3 regions of the Arthrobacter sp. NPDC056727 genome follow, and region 1 is predicted to be linked to each of the others. Evidence: riboswitches for the same ligand, from Rfam matches in the RefSeq annotation. Region 1 holds a riboswitch; each other region holds the start of a gene.

Evidence for each region. Region 1 has a riboswitch for S-adenosylmethionine ahead of ACFRAH_RS11195 (bifunctional o-acetylhomoserine/o-acetylserine sulfhydrylase). Riboswitches for the same ligand answer to the same signal wherever they lie in the genome.
Region 2: another riboswitch for S-adenosylmethionine. It lies ahead of ACFRAH_RS05865 (aminotransferase class V-fold PLP-dependent enzyme); the one in region 1 lies ahead of ACFRAH_RS11195 (bifunctional o-acetylhomoserine/o-acetylserine sulfhydrylase).
Region 3: another riboswitch for S-adenosylmethionine. It lies ahead of ACFRAH_RS20520 (DUF1737 domain-containing protein); the one in region 1 lies ahead of ACFRAH_RS11195 (bifunctional o-acetylhomoserine/o-acetylserine sulfhydrylase).

What each region holds. Positions count from the first base shown of each region.
Region 1 is NZ_JBHTZA010000009.1:83,829-91,163, reverse strand. Features, by position in the region: gene ACFRAH_RS11230 (glycine C-acetyltransferase) at 1-184, shown strand, start outside; gene ACFRAH_RS11225 (NAD(P)/FAD-dependent oxidoreductase) at 213-1,313, shown strand; gene ACFRAH_RS11220 (amidohydrolase family protein) at 1,325-2,536, shown strand; gene ACFRAH_RS11215 (DeoR/GlpR family DNA-binding transcription regulator) at 2,648-3,436, shown strand; gene ACFRAH_RS11210 (histidine phosphatase family protein) at 3,462-4,142, opposite strand; gene ACFRAH_RS11205 (CPBP family intramembrane glutamic endopeptidase) at 4,268-5,047, shown strand; gene ACFRAH_RS11200 (VOC family protein) at 5,136-5,774, opposite strand; SAM riboswitch class IV at 5,903-6,019, shown strand; gene ACFRAH_RS11195 (bifunctional o-acetylhomoserine/o-acetylserine sulfhydrylase) at 6,062-7,335, shown strand, end outside.
Region 2 is NZ_JBHTZA010000004.1:193,422-200,756, forward strand. Features, by position in the region: gene ACFRAH_RS05825 (PadR family transcriptional regulator) at 1-449, shown strand, start outside; gene ACFRAH_RS05830 (50S ribosomal protein bL37) at 543-617, shown strand; gene rsrA (mycothiol system anti-sigma-R factor) at 703-963, opposite strand; gene ACFRAH_RS05840 (sigma-70 family RNA polymerase sigma factor) at 960-1,688, opposite strand; gene ACFRAH_RS05845 (DoxX family protein) at 2,125-2,694, shown strand; gene aroA (3-phosphoshikimate 1-carboxyvinyltransferase) at 2,701-4,092, shown strand; gene ACFRAH_RS05855 (ribosome small subunit-dependent GTPase A) at 4,076-5,191, shown strand; gene hisN (histidinol-phosphatase) at 5,257-6,069, shown strand; SAM riboswitch class IV at 6,220-6,333, shown strand; gene ACFRAH_RS05865 (aminotransferase class V-fold PLP-dependent enzyme) at 6,369-7,335, shown strand, end outside.
Region 3 is NZ_JBHTZA010000026.1:60,743-68,077, forward strand. Features, by position in the region: gene ACFRAH_RS20510 (O-succinylhomoserine sulfhydrylase) at 1-1,182, opposite strand, end outside; gene ACFRAH_RS20515 (rhodanese-like domain-containing protein) at 1,184-1,594, opposite strand; gene ACFRAH_RS20520 (DUF1737 domain-containing protein) at 1,591-1,899, opposite strand; SAM riboswitch class IV at 1,913-2,027, opposite strand; gene ACFRAH_RS20525 (NtaA/DmoA family FMN-dependent monooxygenase) at 2,270-3,565, shown strand; gene ACFRAH_RS20530 (aromatic amino acid ammonia-lyase) at 3,600-5,300, shown strand; gene ACFRAH_RS20535 (PLP-dependent cysteine synthase family protein) at 5,297-6,346, shown strand; gene ACFRAH_RS20540 (EAL domain-containing protein) at 6,343-7,335, opposite strand, start outside.

The DNA of each region.
Region 1 (7,335 bases):
CCTGGCGGCAAAGGTGGCAGACCAGATGCTCCAGCACGGGGTCTATGTGACGGCCTTCAGCTTCCCCGTGGTGCCGCGCGGGGCCGCCCGCATCCGGGTCCAGCTGTCCGCCGCGCACAGCGCCGACGACGTCGAAACGTGCGTTCAGGCGTTCGTCAAGAGCCGGGACGCGGTGGCTGCGTAGCTTCCTGCCATCTGTAAGGATTGGGCCCATGGCATCAACCTATGACGTAGTCATTGTGGGCGGCGGGATCGCCGGGCTGTCCCTGGCCTCCGCGCTGGCCGGCAAATGCACCGTGGCCCTCGTGGAAGCGGAACAGCAGCTCGCGTACCACACGTCCTCGCGCTCCGCCCGGCAGCTCATCCCCAGCTACGGTCCGCCGGTGGTCCGGGAGCTCACCGTGCGCACGCTTGAGCTGATCACGGCGGACGACGCCGGACGGACCCGGCCCGTGCTTTCGCCGCGGAGCTTCCTGCTCATCGGGGACGAAGAAACGGTGCGGGCCGAGGCCAGCGGCGAGATGCGCCTGATCAACCACGAGGAAGCGCTCGGCCTGTGCCCGGCCCTGAAGCCGGAGGCCTTCTCCGCCGCCGGCCTGGACACCGGCTCCTTCGGGTGCGACGCCCCGGAGCTCCTGGAAAGGCACCGGGCGCGCGCCGAAGCTGCCGGCGTGGACATCATCACCGGCGCCCGCGTCCACTCGGCCCAGCGGCTCGGGTCCGGCTGGGAGATCGGCGCCGGGCAGGAAGGCTTCTCGGCCGGCGTGCTGGTCAACGCGGCCGGCGCCTGGGCGGACGAGCTTGCGGTGCTCAGCGGCGTCGAGAAGATCGGCCTGCAGCCGTACCGCCGCACGGCGGCGATTGCCGGTGTCGGCCACCCGCTGCCGGAGGGCAGCCCCATGGTGGCTGCGGCCGACGATTCCTTCTACTTCCGCAGGGAAGGCAGCGACGTGCTGATCTCGCCGTCGGAACACGTCCCCAGCGCTGCCGAGGACGCACGTCCCCGCCCAGGGGACGTGGAGCGGCTCGTCGCCCGGCTCAACACCCTGACGACGCTGGGGATCGGTCCCGTCCGGACGGCCTGGACCGGCCTGCGCACCGAGGCGGCCGACGGCGTCCCGGTGGTGGGGTTCGACGCCGAGGCCCGCGGGTTCTTCTGGCTCGCCGGCCAGGGCGGCTACGGGTTCCAGACCTCGTCCGGCGTCGCGGAACTGGCCGCCGCCCTGATCCTCGCCGGACCCGGGGCCGGGAACGGTCCGGTATCCCGGACGGCGGAAGCGCTGGCTGCCACGCGCTGGTCCATCCGGCGCTGAAGAATGGATCCATGAGCACCCTGATCACCAACATTGCCGAACTGATGACCCAGGACGCGGAGCACCGTGTCCTCAAGGACGCGGCAGTGGTGATCGACGGTGAACGCATCTCCTGGATCGGCCCGGCATCCTCGGCTCCCGCGGCCGATGACGCCGTGGACGCCGGTGGCCGGTCCGTGCTGCCCGGCTGGGTGGACGCCCACACGCACCTGATCTTCGCCGGGGACCGGACAGCGGAATTCGAGGCGCGGATGGCGGGGGAGGAGTACAGCGCCGGCGGCATCGCCGTCACCACGAATGCCACCCGGAACACCAGCGACTACGACCTCACGAGGCTGGCCCAGGGCCGCGTTGCCGAAGCCGTGTCCCAGGGAACCACATACCTGGAGACCAAAACCGGCTACGGCCTGGACGTGGAGCAGGAAGCCAGGAGTGCCCGGATTGCTTCCACGGTCGCGGACGAGGTGACCTACCTGGGCGCCCACCTGGTGCCGGCCGGGATTGACGCGGATGACTACACCAGGCTGGCCAGCGGTCCCATGCTGGATGCCGCCCGCCCCTACGTCCGCTGGGCCGACGTGTTCTGCGAACGGGGCGCCTTTACCGAGGAACAGTCCCGCGCCGTGCTGCAGGCCTGCCGGGACGCAGGGCTGGGGCTGCGGGTGCACGGCAACCAGCTGGGGCACGGCCCGGGTGTTGGCCTCGCGGTGGAGTTCGGCGCGGCGAGCGTTGACCACGTGAACTATCTTTCGGAGCAGGACATCGCAAGCCTCGCCGCCAGCTGGTCCGGCTGGGATGCCGCCGCGGGAACGGGCCGGCGCGGAACGGTGGCCACGTGCCTGCCGGCCTGCGATCTCTCCACGCGGCAGCCGCTGGCCCCCGGACGGCAGCTGCTGGATGCCGGCGTGCCCGTGGCGCTGGCGTCCAACTGCAATCCCGGCACGTCCTACACGAGTTCCATGTCCTTCTGCGTCACCACCGCCGTCCTGCAGATGGGCCTGAGTGTCCATGAGGCCGTCCGGGCGGCGACGTACGGCGGGGCCCTGGCGCTGCAGCGCGAGTCCGGGAACGACGTCGACGGCGAACGCGCGGTGGGCTCGATCGCCGTCGGACACCGGGCGGACCTGCACGTCCTTAACGCCCCGTCCGCCACGCACCTCGCCTACCGGCCCGGCATGCCGCTCACGCACGCTGTTTGGCGCGCAGGCGTGCGGGCACGGTAGTGTCAGGCGGGACCATTTCCTACGAAGCGTGACGGAAAGTGATCGCAAGAGGTCTGATACAATCAGAAAACGTCATTTCTCGTGACGGTTTGTGAATTTGAAAGGCCACGCATGACCCGCACCGACCGACTGACGGCCATCCTCGATCTCCTTGCCGAAGCCGGCCAGGTGGAGGTTGAGGAGATCGTCACCCGGCTCGGTGTCTCGCCGGCAACCGCCCGGCGGGACCTGGACAGCCTGGCCAAGCGGCGGCTGCTGACGCGGACCCGGGGCGGTGCCACCACCGGCGCCCTGGCCTACGACCTTCCCGGCAGGTACAACCGGGACGACCACGCCGTGGCCAAGCAGGAGATCGCCCTCGCCGCCTCCGCGCTCATCGCCCCGGGCATGGTCATCGGGCTGTGCGGCGGCACCACGAGCACCGCCCTTGCGCAGATCCTGGCTACCCGCGAAGACCTCAACTCGCCGTCGAACCAGCCCACCCTCACGGTGGTGACCAACGCCATCAACATCGCCTCGCAGCTTGCCGTCCGGCCCAACATCAAGGTGATGGTGACCGGCGGCATCCTCAACACACGGTCCTATGAACTCGTGGGCCCGTACACGGACATCATCATGCAGAAGGTGGTGCTGGACATCGCCTTCATCGGGGTCAACGGCGTCGACGCCGAGGTCGGGCCCACCAACACCGGCGAGGCGGAGGCCACCGTGAACGCCCTGCTGGCCAGCCGGGCCAGTGTCTCCTACGTGATAGCGGACTCCTCGAAGGTGGGCCGCCGGGCGTTCGCCACCATGGACGGCTACGACTTCACCCGGCTCATCACCGACTCCGGCATTTCCGCGGCGGACAAGGCCGCGTTCGAGGCGCGCGGCACCGAAGTGATCGTCGCCGGCAGCTAGACCGGCGGCTGGGACGGGAGGCGCTTCAGAAGATCACTGGCGGGGCGTCCAGCACGGTTTCGTCCACCCTCCGGTCCACCCACTGGGTGAAGGGCGTGTCCAGTTCATACTTGCCCGCGCCGTTGCGAACCAGCATGCGGATCTCCGCGTTTTCCGGGTTGTTCAGGGACTCGAAGTACTCCACGGACCAGTGGAACCAGCGCATGCAGAACAGGCGCATGGTCAGGCCGTGCGTGACGAGCAGGGCGTTGGGGGAGTAGTCGGGCTTGGACCAGTGCCGGTACAGGGTCTCCATGAAGGAGGAGATCCGGTCGTAGACATCGGAGCCGGATTCGCCCTCCCGGAAGCGGTAGAAGAAGTGGCCGTAGGCGTTGCGGAGCTCCTTCTGGTCCTCGATGTCGCCGGAGATCTGGAAGTTGGCCCAGTCCTGTTCGCGCAGCCGCGGTTCCTCGATCACGCGTTCCGTCAGGGAGCCCAGGTTCAGCGCCTCAAGGGTCTGGTAGGCGCGCAGGTACGGTGAGACGTAGACACTCACCTGCCGCCCGTCCAGCTCCCGCCGGACGCGCTCCCCGGCGGCCTTCGCCTGCTCCAGCCCAAGCTCCGTGAGGGGAATCCGGTAGTCGGGCACCCTGTTGTAGATGGAGGTATCCGCGTTGGCGGCCGACTGGCCGTGCCGGATCATGATGATTTTCCCGGGAGCGCTCATAGCTCCCCAGCATAGGGTCAGCCTGCGGCCGGACGGGTACCGGCGGGCCGGAAGGTAAGGCCCGACGGCGGCAGGACCGGACGGGCTGACAGGAAAGTACCAGCGGGGGCAGGCAAGATAGGAACATGTTGGTTCCCTCCCGCCGCCGGCTGCGGTTCGAAGTCTTGATTGTCCTGGGGCTGTCGCTGGGGCAGTCCGCGGTCTACTCGGTGGTGCAGCTCCTGGACAAGATGACCCGGGCGCCGCTGGCACAGGGAACGTCCACACTCAACAGGTCGCAAAGCACCAGGGAATACTTCGACCTGACCTACCAGCTGCTGGACATCGTGTTCGCCCTGGTGCCGGTCCTGCTGGTGATCTTCTTCCTGACCGACCAGCGCCAGGCGAAGGCCGGTTTGGGGCATGGCTCCGGCTCCGCGTTCCGGAAGCTGGGCTTCAACTTTGCCCGGCCGGGAAAGGACCTGCTGCAGGGGCTCGGGCTGGCGGCCCTGATCGGTGTGCCGTCGCTGGGTCTTTACGCCGCCGGACGTGCCCTGGGCATTACGACGGCGATCATCCCCAGCGGCCTGGACGCCTACTGGTGGACGGTGCCCGTGCTGATCCTGTCCGCCGTGCGCCACGCGATCGTGGAGGAAGTCATTGTGGTGGGCTACCTTCTGGACCGGTTCGGCAAGTTCGGCTGGTCCATGCCCCTGGCGATTTTTGTCTCTTCAATGCTTCGCGGCAGCTACCACCTGTACCAGGGGTTCGGGCCCTTCATCGGAAACGCCGTCATGGGCGTGGTGTTCGCGTGGGTCTACACCAGGACGCGCCGGGTGATGCCGCTGGTCATCGCGCATGCCCTGCTGGATATCGTGGCCTTCGTCGGGTTCAGCCTGTTTGGCAAGGCCGTCGGGCTGGGCTAGCAACCAGCCGTTAAAAATGATCCGGCCGCCATCGGCGGGTGGCGTCGTTGGCACCCGCTGATGGCGGCCGGAGTAAAAGGCGGAAGCGTCAGATGGTGACGGCGCCCGCTGCGGTTTCGAACGTGACGGAGAGGATGCCCGGCGTACCGTGCGGGGCCACCCAGTTCACGGCCACGTCCTCCAGCGGCCGTTCCACCGGCTCGCCGAGCCACTCGGTCACGCGCTCGGCGGAGCCCGCGATCGTGAGGCTGGACATCTTCACATTGCTGTCATAGGCGTTGGACGGGTGCAACCCGGGATCGCCTTCCCACTTCAGCATGTACGGAACCTGGGGGTCCGCGATGAGCCCCAGGATGCCGATCTGCTTCCAGACAAGTTCGCGGCCGTCCGGGAACTTGCGGTTGCCGTTGACGGCGGAGCGGCCGAGGCGTTCCTCGAACGGGGCGAGGTCGTCAACTTCGACGCACCAGCCCATCCAGCCGCCGCCCGCTGCGGACCGGGCCCGGACGGCCTGGCCAAACGGCGCCTTGTCCGATGCCGGGTGGTCCAGGACCTCAACAACCTCAAGGTACTTGTGGCCGGCCAGCGGGATGATCATGTTCCGGGTTCCAAACCGGGGGTGGACCCCGCCCTTAACGGCTTCGACGCCGAGGGCGGAGGAGATACGTTCGGTGGTGGCCGCGAGGCCATCGTGTTCACAGGCGTAAGAGACGTGATCCATGCGCATGCCCTCATCTTGGCACTTTGTGACCGGGCTCTCAGCTTAGGGTGGCCTAACTTAACGAAATGTCCAGCTTTTGACGAAATTCTTCACAAAGCTGTGCGCGCCGGAGGGCTATTCCTACACTGATCGCAGGTCATGAGTGCCAGCGAAGAAAGCCCCGGCTCGCTGGCCGGCAACCCTCCGCCGCGGCGGGGTGCCCCGGGTGAAGACCTGGCCGCATGGCATCCGCCATGCGGCAAGCGCGGGCCTGTGCCGGGACCAGCACATGCCCCTTCAACAGAGGAGCCTGCATGTCCAACGCATGGTCATTCGAAACCCGCCAGATCCACGCCGGCCAGGTGCCCGACGCCGCCACCGGTGCCAGGTCGCTGCCGATCTACCAGACGACGTCGTTCGTGTTCCCCAGCGCCGAAAGCGCGGCAGACCGCTTCGCGCTTGCCGAGATCGCCCCCATCTATACCCGGATCGGCAACCCGACCCAGGATGCCGTGGAGCAGCGGATCGCCAGCCTGGAGGGAGGGCTTGCCGCGCTGCTCCTGAGCTCTGGCCAGGCCGCCGAAACCTACGCCATCCTCAACATCGCCGAGGCCGGCGACCACGTGGTGGCCAGCCCCAGCCTCTATGGGGGCACCTACAACCTGCTGGCGCACACCCTGAAGAAGTTCGGCGTATCCGTCACCTTCGTGGCCGACCCGGATGACCTGCAGCAGTGGCGCGACGCCGTGCAGCCGAACACCAAGCTCTTCTTCGCCGAGGTGGTGTCCAATCCCCGGCAGGACGTCCTGGACATCGAAGGCGTCTCCCGGGCAGCGCACGAGGCCGGTGTGCCGCTCATCGTGGACAACACGCTGTCCACCCCCTACCTCATCCGGCCGCTTGAATGGGGTGCGGACATTGTGGTGCACTCGGCCACCAAGTACCTGGGCGGACACGGCGCCGCCATCGCCGGTGTCATCGTGGATTCAGGAAACTTCGACTTCGGCAAGGACCAGGAGCGCTTCCCCGGCTTCAACACACCGGACCCCACCTACAACGGCCTCGTCTACGCCCGCGACCTCGGAGAGGGCGGCGCCCTCGGAGCCAACCTGTCCTACATCCTCAAAGCGAGGGTCCAGCTGCTCCGCGACCTGGGTTCGGCGGTGTCCCCGTTCAATGCCTTCCTGATCGCGCAGGGCCTGGAAACACTGAGCCTGCGCGTGGAGCGCCACGTGGCCAACGCGGTGGCGGTGGCCAATTGGCTGGAGGCCCGGGACGACGTGGAGTCCGTGGCCTACGCCGGGCTGCCGTCCAGCCCCTGGTATGAGCGCGGGCTGAAGTACGGGCCCAAGGGCACCGGCGCTGTGGTGGCCTTTACAGTGGCCGGCGGCGCCGAGGCCGGCAAACGTTTCGTGGACGCCCTGGAACTGCACTCCCACGTGGCGAACATCGGCGACGTCCGCTCCCTCGTCATCCACCCGGCGTCGACCACGCACAGCCAGCTGAGCCCGGAACAGCAGAGCGTGGCCGGGGTTGCCCCCGGGCTGGTCCGGCTGTCGGTGGGCCTGGAGCACATCGATGACATCCT
Region 2 (7,335 bases), on a different contig from region 1:
AGCTGGAGGAGGAAGGCCTGGTGGCCACGGAATCCCAGGGCCGCCGCACCAACTACCGCATTACCGCCGCGGGCCTGGCTGAACTGAACAGCCGGCGCGGGGAGGTGGAGACCGTGGAGAACGACATTGCGGCATCCGTCCGCCGGCTCGCCGACGACCTCCGCGCCGACATCCGCAGCAACATGCGCGGGCTGCGCGCGGACCTGGCGGCCACGGCGGAAGCGGCCCGCACGGCCGCCAGGTCGGCGGACGCGGCGGCCCAGGGCCGCTTCACGGCGGAGGGGCAGCGCATGCTCAAGGAGGCGGAGATGCTGCTGCAGGGGTTCCGTGACGACATGCGCGCGGAGCTGCGCCTGCAATCCAGTGCCCGGCCCATGACTCCAGTGGCCCTCGAAACGGTACGGACAGTCCTGGACCAGGCCCGAGTCGCGATCCGTAACTCGTTGTAGGCAGACCATCGCTGCCGCCAGTTCGCGGCCTGTCCGCCGATATGGGAGACTGGAGGGCAACTCTTTTGGGTAACGAGATTAAGGAGGCCAGCTATGAGCAAGCGTGCACGTAAGCGTCGTGACCGTAAGCGTGGCGGCGCGAACCACGGGAAGCGCCCCAACACCTAAGCCACGGCTTGAACCGAAGCTTAAACACGATGCCCCCGCTACCGGCAAGGTAGCGGGGGCATCGCGTTTAAGAGCGGCAATCCCGTCAGGCGTCCACCGGCCGAATCGCGTGGATCCGCTGGAGGATGGCGTTCTTCAGGTTTTCCGGAGCAGCCTCGGTACAGGAGCGCTTCACCACTTTCCGAATGACGCACTCCAGGTCGTACTGCTGGCTGCATTCGGGGCACTCGTCCAGGTGCTGCTTGATCTCCGCAAGGTCACTGCGGGTCAAGGCCCCGTCCAGATACTCGTAGATGCGCTGCATCCTGGTGTCATCGCAGTCGCCCAATCCCTGGCAGTCGCTCATTTCCCGCTCTCCTGATTGTTGCCTTCGGCTGCCGTCGAGACGTCCGCAGCAGCTTTGAATCCCCGGTCGGCGGCGTAGTCCGCCAGCATGTCCCGCAGCATCTTCCGGCCCCGGTGGAGCCGGGACATCACAGTGCCGATGGGGGTGTTCATGATGTCTGATATTTCCTTGTAAGCGAAACCCTCGACGTCCGCGAAGTACACGGCAAGCCGGAACTCCTCCGGAATGGCCTGCAGGGCCCGCTTGACGTCCGAGTCGGGCAGGTGGTCCAACGCCTCGGCCTCGGCAGACCGCAGACCGCTGGAGGTATGGGATTCGGCACGGGCAAGCTGCCAGTCCTCGATGGTGTCCGAATTGGACTGCAGGGGCTCCCGCTGGCGCTTCCTGTACAGGTTGATGTAGGTGTTCGTCAGGATCCTGTACAGCCAGGCCTTCAGGTTGGTGCCGGGCTTGTACTGATGGAACGCCGAGAACGCCTTGGTGTACGCCTCCTGCACGAGGTCCTCGGCATCGGCCGGGTTCCGCGCCATGCGCATGGCCGCCGAATACAGCTGGTCCACGTACTGCATGGCGTCACGCTCGAACCGGGCCCGGCGCGCTTCGGCGCTCTCCGAGCCGACGTCGATATCCTCTGCCGCTTCAGCGGCGGGTGACGTGCCATTCTCCGGGATGCCGTTGGCGGCGTCCTCCTGTGCGGCCTGTACGGCCGGATCCACGGTGCTCATTGCCTTCAAGTCTACTTTGATCGGCACCGGCCGCCCTTGACGGCGTGCCGTGCCATAGTCCTGCCCAACGAAGCCGTCCGGCCCGGGGAAGGAACGACCCGCCTCCAGTGCCTCGGCTTCGGGCACCACGAAAGGCCCCATTCTGGCGGGACTTCGCACCCCCACAGCTTCCTTCACCAAAGTCAATGCTCCATCTCCACTCCGCTTGCTAAGACCCTCTTGAAAACCCGCTGGAAGACCCGCGTCCGTACGGCGGTCCGCGCTCCTGCCGGTTCCGGCCATGCCCCAGCCGCCGCTGAACACCGGAAACCTCACACGTACGGTGTTTCCGGCCAAAGAGCACAACGACGCGCGGTGGGCAAATATTCCGCAAAGGTGCAAGACTAGAACCGACTCCGCCGCGGCCACCGCGGCTCGGCCATCCAGGAGGAAATTCATGTCCTTTGTCCGCTTTTTTGCCCGGCCGATGCTGGCCTCAAGTTTCATCCTCGCCGGCACGGACAAGCTCAGGAATGCGGACGACACCGCGCAGCAACTGTCGCCCCTCCTGCGCCGTGCCGCTCAAGCCCTGCCTTTCCAGACCGACGAGAAAGTCCTTGCCCGGATCATCGGAGGCACTCAGATCGGCGCCGGCGTCCTCTTCGCACTCGGCAAATCAGCCCGGCTGGCCGCCTCGGTCCTGGCGGTGATCTCCGCATTGAACGCCTTCGTTGAATGGCGCAGCGCCGACATCAGCAGCAAGGAGGGCCGGGAAGCACGCCGGAACCAGCTGCTCAAGAACATCACCCTCACCGGCGGAGTGCTGCTGGCCTCCGTGGACACGGCCGGCAAGCCCAGCCTGGCGTGGCGCGCCGAGCACCTGGCCGCCGACGCGCGGAAGACCGCCGGCCACCTCGCCGCCGACGCACGCAAGAGCACCGGCAAGACGCTCCACAGCGCCGACAAGGCAGTCCGCAAGGCCGACAAGGCAGTCCGCCGGGCCGTTGACCACGCGGTGGGGGCATAAGCGGGAATGACTGCATCACCCATGGGCACGTCCGCTGAAAACTCCGGCGCTGCTCCGCACTGGCCCGCGCCGTTCGCCGAGCAGCCGGTTGACGCCACCGTCCGCGTGCCGGGCTCAAAGTCGCTCACCAACAGGTACCTGGTGCTCGCCGCGCTGGCCGACGGCCCCTCCCGGCTCCGGGCACCGCTGCACTCCCGGGATTCCGCGCTCATGATCGCGGCACTGCGCCAGCTCGGCGCGGACATCCGGGAGGTCCCCGGCGACGGCGCCTTCGGCCCTGACTTGGAGGTGACGCCGATTCCGGCCAACACCGGCGGTGCGGACGTCGCCGTCGACTGTGGCCTGGCCGGGACCGTCATGCGGTTCGTGCCGCCGTTGGCGGCCCTGCGCAGCGGCGCCACTGTTTTCGACGGCGACCCCCATGCCCGGGAGCGGCCGATGGGGACCATCATCGACGCCCTCTCAGCCCTCGGGGTAGCCGTAACCGGCGACGACGGCGGGACGCCGGCCTCGCTGCCGTTCCGCGTCGAAGGTTCGGGCCAGGTCCGCGGCGGGCACCTGGTCATTGACGCCAGCGCATCCTCCCAGTTCGTCTCCGCCCTGCTGCTGGTGGGGGCACGGTTCGCGGACGGCCTCCACCTGGAGCATTCGGGCAGCACGGTTCCGAGCCTGGACCACATCAACATGACCATCGCGGTACTGCGCGGAGCGGGCGTGGCGGTGGATGACTCCACGCCCAACCACTGGATTGTCAGCCCCGGCCCCATCCGTGCCTTTGACCAGCGCATCGAACAGGACCTGTCCAATGCCGGTCCGTTCCTGGCTGCGGCGCTTGCCACCGGCGGTACCGTACGCATCCCGGACTGGCCCGAGCACACCACGCAGGTGGGCGACATGTGGCGCAGCATCCTTACCGACATGGGGGCCACGGTCACCCTGGCAGACGGCACCCTGACGGTGACCGGCGGCAGTGAGATCAAGGGCGCGGACTTCGCCGAAACCAGCGAGCTGGCGCCGACGGTCGCCGCGCTCTGCGCCCTGGCCTCCGGCCCTTCGCGGCTGAGCGGCATCGCCCACCTCCGCGGACATGAAACGGACCGGCTGGCCGCGCTCGTCACGGAGATCACCCGCCTCGGCGGTGATGCCGAGGAAACCGCCGACGGGCTCATCATCCGGCCCGCGGAACTGCACGCCGGCACCGTGCACAGCTACGCGGACCACCGGATGGCCACCGCCGGAGCCATCCTCGGGCTGGCGGTCAGGGGCGTGGAAGTGCAGGACATCGCCACTACGTCCAAAACCATGCCCGACTTCCCCAAACTGTGGACGGACATGCTCGGCCAGCGGAGCAGTGCCGTTACCAACACCGCGGGGACCACCGGTGGCACGCAGCACTGACTCCTGGGACGAATCCGACGTCCGGATCCGGCCGAACAAAAAGGGTTCCCGGCCCCGGACGAAGGACCGACCCAGCCACGAGGATGCCGTCACCGGACGGATCATCACCGTTGACCGCGGCCGCTACACGGCCGTCGTCGGCGAGGACTCCGGGCACGAGCGGACGGTCATTGCCGCCCGCGCCCGGGAGCTGCGACGTTCCCCCGTGGTGGCCGGCGACTTCGTCTCCCTGGTGGGCGATGTGTCCGGAGCCCCGGACACCCTCGCCCGGCTCGTGAAAATCCAGGACCGCAAGACACTGCTGCGCCGCAGCGCCGACGACACCGATCCCGTGGAACGCGCCGTGGTGGCCAACGCGGACCAGCTCGTGGTGGTTGTCGCCGCCGCCAACCCGGAACCCCGCACCGGCTTCATCGACCGCGCGCTGGTGGCCGCCTACGACGCCGGGATCGAGCCGATCCTGCTCGTCACCAAGGCGGACGTCAAGGACCCTACGGAGCTGCTGGGCAACTACCGCCACCTCGACTTTCCGGTGATCATCAGCCGCACCGCAGATTCCGAGGCGTCCGGCATCGACGCCCGGTCCGACGACGGCCTCTCCGCCCGGCTCGACGTTGCCGCCGTCTCCGACCTCCGGGCCCACCTGGACGGGAAGGTGACGGTGATGCTGGGCCATTCCGGCGTCGGAAAATCCACCATGGTCAATGCACTGACCGGCGCCGAACGAGCTACCGGCGGCGTGAACGCGGTGACGGGCCGCGGGCGGCACACGTCGTCGTCGGCCCTTGCCCTCAAGCTGGCCGACGCCCCGGTGGGGAGCTGGATCATCGACACTCCGGGCATCCGCTCGTTCGGGCTGGCGCACGTCGACCCCGACCGCATCCTGCACTCCTTCCCCGACCTTGAGCCGGGCACCGAGGCCTGCGAACGCGGCTGCAAACACGATTCCACCGCCGTTAACTGCGGCGTGGATGCCTGGGTCGAGGCCGGCCACGCCGGCCCTTCGGGAGCAGCCAGGCTCGCGTCCCTGCGCCGCCTGCTGGGCACTGACCCGCGCGCGGAGGCCCAGGAAACCAAGGAACTCGGCACCGTAGGCTAGCCTCCCCGGCGCCGCCCGGCCGTTGCCTCCCCGCCCCGCCGGGCCTTTGAGGGTAGTTTGGAACCATGACCCAACCCGCTTCAACGTACAACGATGACCTGCGTCTGGCCCATGTGCTGGCCGATTCCGTGGACGACCAGACCATGAGCCGGTTCAAGGCGCTGGACCTTCAGATCGAGACGAAGCCAGATCTGACGCCGGTCACCGATGCGGACAAGGCCGCCGAGGAGTCGATCCGCGGCCAGCTGTCCCGATCCCGTCCCCGCGACGCCGTCCTCGGTGAGGAGTTCGGCAGTTCCGGCCACGGTTCCCGCCGCTGGATCATCGACCCCATCGACGGCACCAAGAACTTTGTCCGCGGGGTGCCGGTGTGGGCCACGCTGATCGCCCTCGTCGACGAGGGCGAACCGGTGGTGGGCGTCGTCAGCGCCCCTGCGCTGGGCAAGCGCTGGTGGGCGGCCAAAGGCGCCGGCGCCTACTCGGGCCGCTCCCTCGCGGCCGCCACGCGGCTGAAGGTTTCCAATGTGTCCAGCCTTGCCGACGCCTCACTGTCCTACTCCAGCCTCGGCGGCTGGAAGGACCGCGGCAACCTTGACGAGTTCCTCCAGCTCACGGAGGATGTGTGGCGCACCCGCGCCTTCGGCGACTTCTGGTCCTACTGCATGGTGGCCGAAGGGGCAGTGGACATCGCCTGCGAACCGGAACTGAACCTGTACGACATGGCGGCGCTGGTGCCGATCGTGACGGAGGCAGGCGGGCGGTTCACCTCCCTCGAAGGCACCGACGGACCGTTCGGCGGCAACGCGCTGGCCACCAACTCGATCCTGCACTCGGAAGTCCTGAAGCGGCTGAACCCGCAGCTGGACGACCTGCTCTGACACTGAACATTACGACGGCGGCCGCCCACTTTAGGGGGCGGCCGCCGTCGTTTCTTCGGCAGAACGCCGAATATCCAGCCCGCGTAATAATCCGCTTAACATTTTGACCGGCTTTTTCATCGCCTGTCCGGATGTCCTAGTCTCGTAACAGGTCACGAGTGCCAGCGCTAAACCCCGGTTAGCTGGCCGGCAACCCTCCATTCGCGGTGGGGTGCCCCGGGTGACGACCAGGCCGATCCGGAACGGACCCGGCAAGCGCGGATCCCCGTCACACGGGGTCCTTTTCTCAGTGAGGTCCCATGACGACTGCCATCATTTCTTCCACCGACGCCGATGTGCTGGACGGCCGGTTTGTCGCCGCCGGCCGCCCCCTGGCCGCCGTCACGGGCGCAGAAATCCAGGCTCCGCTGATCCAGGGCGGCCACATCCGCTACGCCAACCTCGACTATGGCGCCTCCGCGCCTGCGCTGTCGGTCGTTTCCGCATACCTCAACGAGATCCTGCCGTACTACGCCAGCGTGCACCGCGGCGCCGGCTATGCCTCGCAGATCAGCACCTCCGTATACGAGAACTCACGGAACGTCGTGCGGGAGTTCGTGGGCGGCCGCGCCGATGACGCCGTCATCTTCACCCGGAACACCACCGACTCCCTGAACCTCCTGGCCGGCTGCCTGCCGGTGGAGGACCACCACCACACCGGCGAAGTGCTGTACCTGGACATAGAGCACCACGCCAACCTGCTGCCGTGGCAGGGCGTGCCGCACCGCAGCGTGGTGGCATCGGAAACGCTGGAGGCCACCATCGGCAGCCTGCGTGCCGAACTGCAGCACGGCGATATCAGCCTCCTCGCCGTCACCGGCGCCTCCAACGTCACCGGCGAAATCCTCCCGATCCGCCGCCTCGCCGCGCTGGCCCATGAATACGGCGCCCGGATCGTGGTGGACGCCGCCCAGCTCGCACCGCACCGCCGTGTTAACATCGCCGCGGACGACGTCGACTACCTCGCCTTCTCCGGCCACAAGCTCTACGCCCCCTTCGGGGCCGGCGTCCTCGTTGGCCGCCCCGACTGGCTCGACGCCGGCACCCCCCACCTCGCGGGCGGCGGCGCCGTGAGCGAGGCCAGGCTCGACGGCGTCAGCTGGGCCACCGGCCCCGCCCGCCACGAGGGGGGCTCACCGAACGTCCTCGGCGCAGCCACCCTTGCCCGCGCGACCCAGGTCATCGCTGCCCTCGACCCGCAGAGCTGGCACGCCCACGAAGCCGCCA
Region 3 (7,335 bases), on a different contig from region 1:
GTCCGCCATCAGGTCATCCGCATCCTCAAGGCCGACGGACAGCCGCACCACCCCATCGCTGAGCCCGATCGCGGCGCGGCCTTCGGGCCCCATGGCCCTGTGCGTCGTGGTGGCGGGATGCGTGATGAGGGACTTGGCGTCGCCCAGGTTGTTGGAGATGTCGATGATCTTCAGGGCGTCCAGCAGCGCGAAGGCAGCTTCCTTGCCCGACTGCCCGGCCGTCGTCGCAAGTTCCAGCGTGAGGACGGTGCCGCCGGCCTTCATCTGCCTGGCCGCCAGTTCATACTGCGGGTGCGACTTGAGCAACGGGTACTTGACCCAGTTGACGGCAGGCTGCGCTTCGAGCCATTCTGCAAGGCGCAGCGCCGTGGCGGAGGAGTGGTTCACACGCAGGGACATGGTCTCCAGGCCCTTGGTGAGGACCCAGGCGTTGAACGAGGAGAGCGCCGGGCCGGTGTGGCGCATGAGCTGCTTGACCGGGCCGTCGATGAATTCCTTGGTGCCAAGAATCGCCCCGCCCATCACACGGCCCTGGCCGTCGATGTGCTTGGTGCCGGAGTAGACGATCACGTCCGCGCCGAGGTCCCCGCAGCGCTGCAGCAGCGGGGTGGCGAAGACGTTGTCCGCCACCACCTTGGCGCCGGCGGCGTGGGCGAGTTCACTGACCGCCGCGATGTCCACGATCTCCTGCATCGGATTGGACGGGGATTCGAAGAAGACCGCCGTCGTGGGAACCGAGAGGGCGTCGCGCCACTGATCAAGGTCCGGGCCGTCCACGAACACCGTCTCCACGCCCCAGCGGGGCAGGATTTCGTTGAGGATGACGAAGCAGGAGCCGAACAGGGAACGGCTGGCCACCACGCGGTCCCCGGCCCCCAGCAGCGCACCCAGGGCGGTGAAGACGGCGGACATGCCGGACGCCGTCGCAAAGCACGCCTCCGTGCCTTCGAGCAGGCGCAGCCGCTCCTGGAAAGTGGCCACGGACGGGTTGCCGTAGCGCGAGTAGACGAAGCGTTCGTCCTCGCCGGTGAAGGCGCGCTCGGCGGCCGCGGCGGATTCGTAGACGAACCCGGAGTTCAGGAAGACGGGCTCCGTGGTTTCCTGGAAATTGGTGCGGTCAAGCCCGCCGCGGACGGCCTGGGTATCGGGGCTCCAGCCGGCGGCGTCGTGATTAAAGGTCAACTTAGTTCTTTCCCAGGTTCGTCGGCAGGCCGCGGTTCTTCCAGCCGTTCACGGTGCGCTCACCGTAGCGGTCGGGCTCGCCCTCGAATCCTTCGAGGACGTTGTAGGCCGTGAAGCCGGCCTGCGTGGCGGCAATGGCGGCGGCGATGGAGCGCTGGCCGGAGCGGCAGAGGAAGAGCAGCTCCACGGTGGAGTCCTCCGGGGCCTGCTGCTTCAGCTGCTCGACGAACCCGGGGTTGGGAATGCCGCCGGGAAAGGTCCACTGGATGAACAGGGGATCGTTGTCCGTGGCCTTGGTGTCCGGAATGCCGATGTGCGCCCATTCGCCCTCGGTGCGCACATCCACCAGGATGGCGCCCTCCTCGAGCTTGGCCCACGCGTCCTGCGGGCTGACGTCGCCGGCGTAGCTCATGCGTGGCCCTCGTATGCTTCCGCGCTGAGGTCCTCGTCGGAGTCCAGCCGGTCAACGGCCGTGGCGACGGCGGCATCTGCGCTGGCGATCGCGGCCGGCAGGATGACGGCCTGGGCAACAATGACGCTGGTGCCGTTGAAGGTGGCGGCCGGGCTGCCGTGCAGCACGTATCCCTCAGCAAGGGCCGCCGAGATGCGCTCACAGAACGCCCGGTCGTCCGGGCCCGTGATGAGGCGGTAGGACAGCTTTTCCTCAGGTTTATCCTGCTGGGACGGCAGTGTTGCAACGGCGGGGGCGTCTGACACGACGGATCTCCTTTTCTCACGCTTGCAGCTCGAAGTGGTCGATATGCCGAGTATTCACCTGAGGCACCCCGCCGTGGAAGGAGGGTTGCCGACCGGCCAGTCAGGGCTTAATGCCGGTACTCATTACTCCCGAAAAACGTAACACTGACGACGGCGGCACGCACCGCCGCCGTCGTCATCTTCCGTAACGCATCGAAAGAAACGCGGGGTCAGATACGGCCGAATCGGGGCCCCGGAAGCGGCGGTAACTGACCCCGCGTTGCGGTTACAAAGCCGACGGCCGGGAGGATAATGACGGGAGATGACCCGCCGTAACGCCGGATGAAACCAGGCCGCTGTGAATGATTCGACCCCGAATACAGTGACTCCCATGCTGCACTTTGGATGGTTTGTGGGCCATGGCTTCGGGGTCCAGGGCTGGGGGACGCCCGGCTACGGAATCGGCTACGACTGGAAGAAGCCCGCCCCCTACCAGCATGCGGTCCGGGAGTTCGAGCGGGCCGGGCTGGACCTGTTCATCATCGAGGACTCACTCACCGTCCCCGATACCTACGGCGGCAGCGCGGAGGTCTCACTGGCGCAGGCGTCCTTCGCGCCCAAGCACGATCCGCTGGCGCTGGTGCCGTACCTGCTGTCCGCCACCGAGCACCTGGGCATTGTGCCCACCATCAGCGCCTCCTTCTATCCGCCCTTCACCGCGGCCCGGCTGCTGGCCACGCTCCAGCACTTCTCCAACGGGCAGCTCGGCTGGAACGTGGTGACCTCCGGCAGTGACCTGGCCGCGCAGAACTACGGACTGGACCAGCAGATCGAGCACGACCTCCGCTACGAGAAGGCCGAGGAGTTCGTGGACGTGGTCCGCAAGCTGTGGCGCAGCTGGGAACCGGACGCCATCCTGGAGGACGCCGGGGCTGGCATCTTCGCGGACCACACCAAGGTCCGGCCCATCCACCACGACGGGGAGTTCTTCAAGGTCCGCGGACCGCTCAACACGGCACCGCTGCCGGAGGAACCGGTGCTGGTGCAGGCCGGGGCATCCCCGCGGGGCAAGGCCTTCGCCGGTGCGAACGCCGACGTTGCCATTGCCCTGGCCCGCGGTGTGGACGGCATGAAGGCGTACCGGGACTCGATCCGCGCAGAAGCCGCCGGGGCCGGCCGGAACCCCGACGACGTCAAGGTGCTGTTTGTCCTGAAACCCACCGTGACCGGTTCCAGGGCCGAGGCGGAGGACCTGCGGGCCGCGCGCCGGGAGCTCACGCAGCGGGACATCGACAGCCAGCTCAACTCCATCTCCTACCTGTCCGTCATCGACTTCAAGCAGTTCGACCTTGATGCGCCGCTGCCGGAACTGAGCACCAACAGCAACCAGGGAACCCTGGAGCACTTCTCCAAGGCGGCGCCGCCGGGTTCCACCCTGCGGCAGATCCTGCAGGCACGCAGCGGCGGCGCAGGCGACAGCATCATCGGCACCGCCGAGGAAATCGCCGACTACCTGGAGGAAACCGGGGCCGCGGTGGGCGGCGACGGCTTCCTCTTCTCCGGCTTCGTGGACCCTGCCACCATTCACGGCGTGCTGGACAGGCTGGCGCCGGTGCTGCGCAGGCGTGGACTGCTGCGGACGAGCTACGGCGAAGGCGGCTTCCGCCGGAACCTGCTGGACTTCTAACGCCATGGCAGTGGCCGGGAGCAACCACGGACTGGTGTCTCGTGCCCGCCGGGGGACGTTTTTGATCGGCACGGCCCACATCCGGGCCGGCGACGTGGCGGCGGCAGCGGCCGATCCCGCCGTGGAGGTGGTCCTCAGCGCCGAGGCCCTTGAGCTCGTGGGGCTCTCCCGTGAGGTGGTGCAGGCGGCCATCGATTCCGGCCACCGGGTCTACGGACTCAACACCCTTCTCGGCTCCGGCCGGGACACGGCCGTGGACAAGGACTCCATCCTCGACTTCCAGGTGCAGGTGGTGCGCTACCACCACAGCGGCGTCGGTGCACTGCTGGACGGGGATGAAGTCCGCGCCCTCATCCTGGCCCGGCTCATCGGGTTCACCCGCGGAGGCTCGGGCGTGCGCCCGGAAACTGCCCGGTTCTACGCCGAACTGCTGAACAGGGGCGTGGTGCCGGCCGTTCCGCGCGACGGGTCCGTCGGCTCATCGGACCTCACCCATCTGGCGGCGGTTGCCGCCGTCGCCATCGGGGAAGGGCAGGCGCTGGCTCCCGACGGCGGACTGACCGGTGGAGGGGAAGCGCTCGCCGCCGCCGGGCTGGAACCGCTTGTCCTGGCACCGGGGGAGGCCCTGGCGCTGGTCAGCGCCAACTCCTATTCCATCGGTGCCGGCGCGCTGGAACTCCGCCGCCTCCAGTGGCTCGCAGATCTGGCGGACACCGCGCTGGCGCTGTCCCTTGAGGCCACCGCAAGGTACGACGGCGGCGGGAACCTCAGCCCGTTCTCGCCGGCTGTGCAGTCCGCCAAGGCGGTGGACGGCCAGCGCGTCTCGGCCGCCAACGTCCGCCGCCTGCTGCGCGGCGGCTGGCTGGAGGATCCGCGGCGGCAGGTGTCCGTGCAGGATTCGCTGTCCTTCCGCGCCGCGCCGCAGACGCACGGTGCGTTCCGGGCCCAGGTGGGCGCCCTGGCCGAGGCGCTCGAGGTGGAACTCAACGGCCGCGGCGACAACCCGCTGACGGACGTGGCCTCGGGCCTCATGGTGTCCGGCGGGAACTTCCAGCCCATGCAGCTGGCCCTGGCGTTCGAGGCGCTGCGGCTGGGACTGGCACACGTGGGGATCAGCAGCGAGCGGCGCATCGCCAAGCTCTATCCGCCGCAGCGGCTGATCCGGCAGCTCAACCTGGAGGCGGCCCGGGCAGGCACACCGCTCGCGTCCGAAGACCTGCCGGGACTGCTCTGGTACTCGGCCGCAGGCCTGCTGGCCGAACTGAAGTTCCTGGCAGCGCCTGCCACGCTGGGGGCCCCCACCCTGTCCGCGGATGTGGAGGACCACTCGACGCTGGCCCCGCTGGCCCTCCAGCAGCTGGAGCGCTCGGTGGAGGCCGCGGCCAGGCTCCTCACCATAGAGGCGCTGACGGCGTCGTACCTCCTGGCGGAGGCGCAGGACACGGACCTGCGGGAGGCCGAAACCCGGGAACTGGGTACTGGCACCGCAGCAGTCGTAGCGCTCCTCTCGGAGTTGCTCTCCCGGCAACTGCCGGCGGCGGCGCTGGTGGAGGATGCGCGCGCTGCGCTGAAGGATTTGCTGGCAGGGCTGCCCGAGTTGCAGACGCCGGCCCCGGAAATGAATGACCGCAGCGCGGATGTCGGCGGGCAGGATGCCGGGGATCAGAACCATGGCCGTGCAAACTCTGGCGGTACTAACTTTGGCCGTACAAACTCTGGACGAGGAGAACCATGACAACCGTGACGGGGAGCGGCCGCCAGGCACGGCATGTGGCGCCCATACTGGATCCCGCCGTGGACGCCGACGCCGTGCTGGCCCGGGTGGGGAACACCCCGCTGGTCCCGCTGGAGGTACTGAGCCGCGGACTGGGAAGCACTGTTTTCGTCAAGCTCGAATCGGAGAACCCCGGCGGGTCCATCAAGGACCGGACCGCGCTGAGCATGGTCCGGGCCGCGGAGCACAGCGGTGAGCTGCAGCCGGGCGGGACGATCGTTGAAAGCACCTCGGGGAACACCGGGATCGGGCTGGCGCTGATCGGCGCACTGACCGGCCATCCCGTGGTGGTGGTCACCGGTGATTCCATATCGTCGGAGAAGCTGGATGCCCTCAACCGGTACGGGGCGCGGGTGGTGTTCACGGACTGGAGCGCGCCGTCGAACTCGCCGGAAAACGCGCGGGCAGTCGCGGCCAGGATCACGGCCGAGATTCCCGGCGCATGGCGTCCGCTGCAGTTCGACAACCCGGCCAATCCGCGCGCGCACTACGAGGGGACGGCGCCGGAAATCTGGGCGCAGACAGCCGGGCGCGTCACGCATTTCGTCGCGGGCGTGGGCACCGGCGGCACGATCACCGGGAACGGACGGTACCTCAAGGAGAAGTCCGGCGGCCACGTGGAGGTGATCGGCGCGGACCCCTACGGCTCGGTCTACAGCGGCGGGCACCCGGGCCAGATCCTGGTGGACGGCGTCGGCAACTCCTGGCCCAAACCCGACTGGCCCAAGGTCTTTGACCTCGGCCTGCTGGACAGGTTCCTGCGGATCCCGAATGACGAGGTGTACACCACGCTGCACCGGTTGCTCAACGAGGAAGGCCTGTCCCTGGGGCCGTCGTCGGGCCTGACGGTGGCAGCGGCGCTCCGGGTGGCCAGGGCGGCACCGCACGGTTCGGTGGTTGTGGCGGTCGCCCCTGACACGGGCAGCAACTACCAGAGCAAGGCATTCAACCCGGTGTGGCTGGCGGACAACCATATCCGCCTGGCCACGGACCTCGCGGAGGACTAGTTCAGGATCGGTATCGGGCCGGTGGCAGCCGATTCGTTTTCGGAACGGATCCAGGCATTCCAGTCCAGCGGGTGGACGGAGGGCCGGCCCAGCAGGTAGCCCTGCGCAGCCGCCATGCCAAGTTCAGTCAGGGCGTCGAGTTCTTCCGGCGTCTCCACGCCCTGGGCTCCGATGGCAGCGTCAATGTAGCGGGCGAGCTCGGCCATGGCGGCGGCCCGCAGGCGCTGGCCCTCGGAGTTTTCAATGCCCGCGATGAAGCTCCGGTCCAGCTTGATGATGTCCGGGCGAAGCTCCAGGACCTGGTCCATGGACGTGAAGCCAACCTCGGCGCCGTTCACGGCGATCCGCAGTCCGCGCTGCCGCAGGGGGGCGAGGGCCGCAGTCAGCGTCGGGTAGTGGTCGAAGGGGATCGCGCCGTTCAGGTCAATGACGATCCGGTCCATGGCCAGCTGGGAATGCTCCAGGAGCCCCGGGATCCTCGGGTCCGCGCACGTAGCCGGCGTCAGGTTCAGGGCGACGAACATGTGCTCGGGCACCGCCTGCGCCACAGAGAGGGCCCGGTGCAGTGCCGCGAGTTCAAGGTCGGTGCCCAGCCCGACGGATTCTGCTTCGCTGAACCAGTGGTCCGCGCTGGCACCGTCGTCGCTGACGAAACGGGTGAGGGCCTCGACGCCGATCACATCCGTCTCCGGAATCCGGCGGATCGGCTGGAACGCGGTCATCAGCATCGTGTCGGCGAGGATGGCCTCGATGCGGTTCCTGCTGCGCCGCGTGAAGGGCACCGGCTCCGGCGCCGCGACGGCCCGGGTCCGCTGAACCACCGGGATGGCGCCGTTCTCGGCGTTGGCCAGCTCTGTGGTGGCGGTAAGGTGCTCAAGCAGCGCGTGCTCGGGATTGTCCGGATGGGCCTCGGCCAGGGCGCGCAGCTGCGTGCGGGTCCACTCGGTGGCCGGATCTGATTCGGCCAGCAGTTCGGTGATGATCTGGCG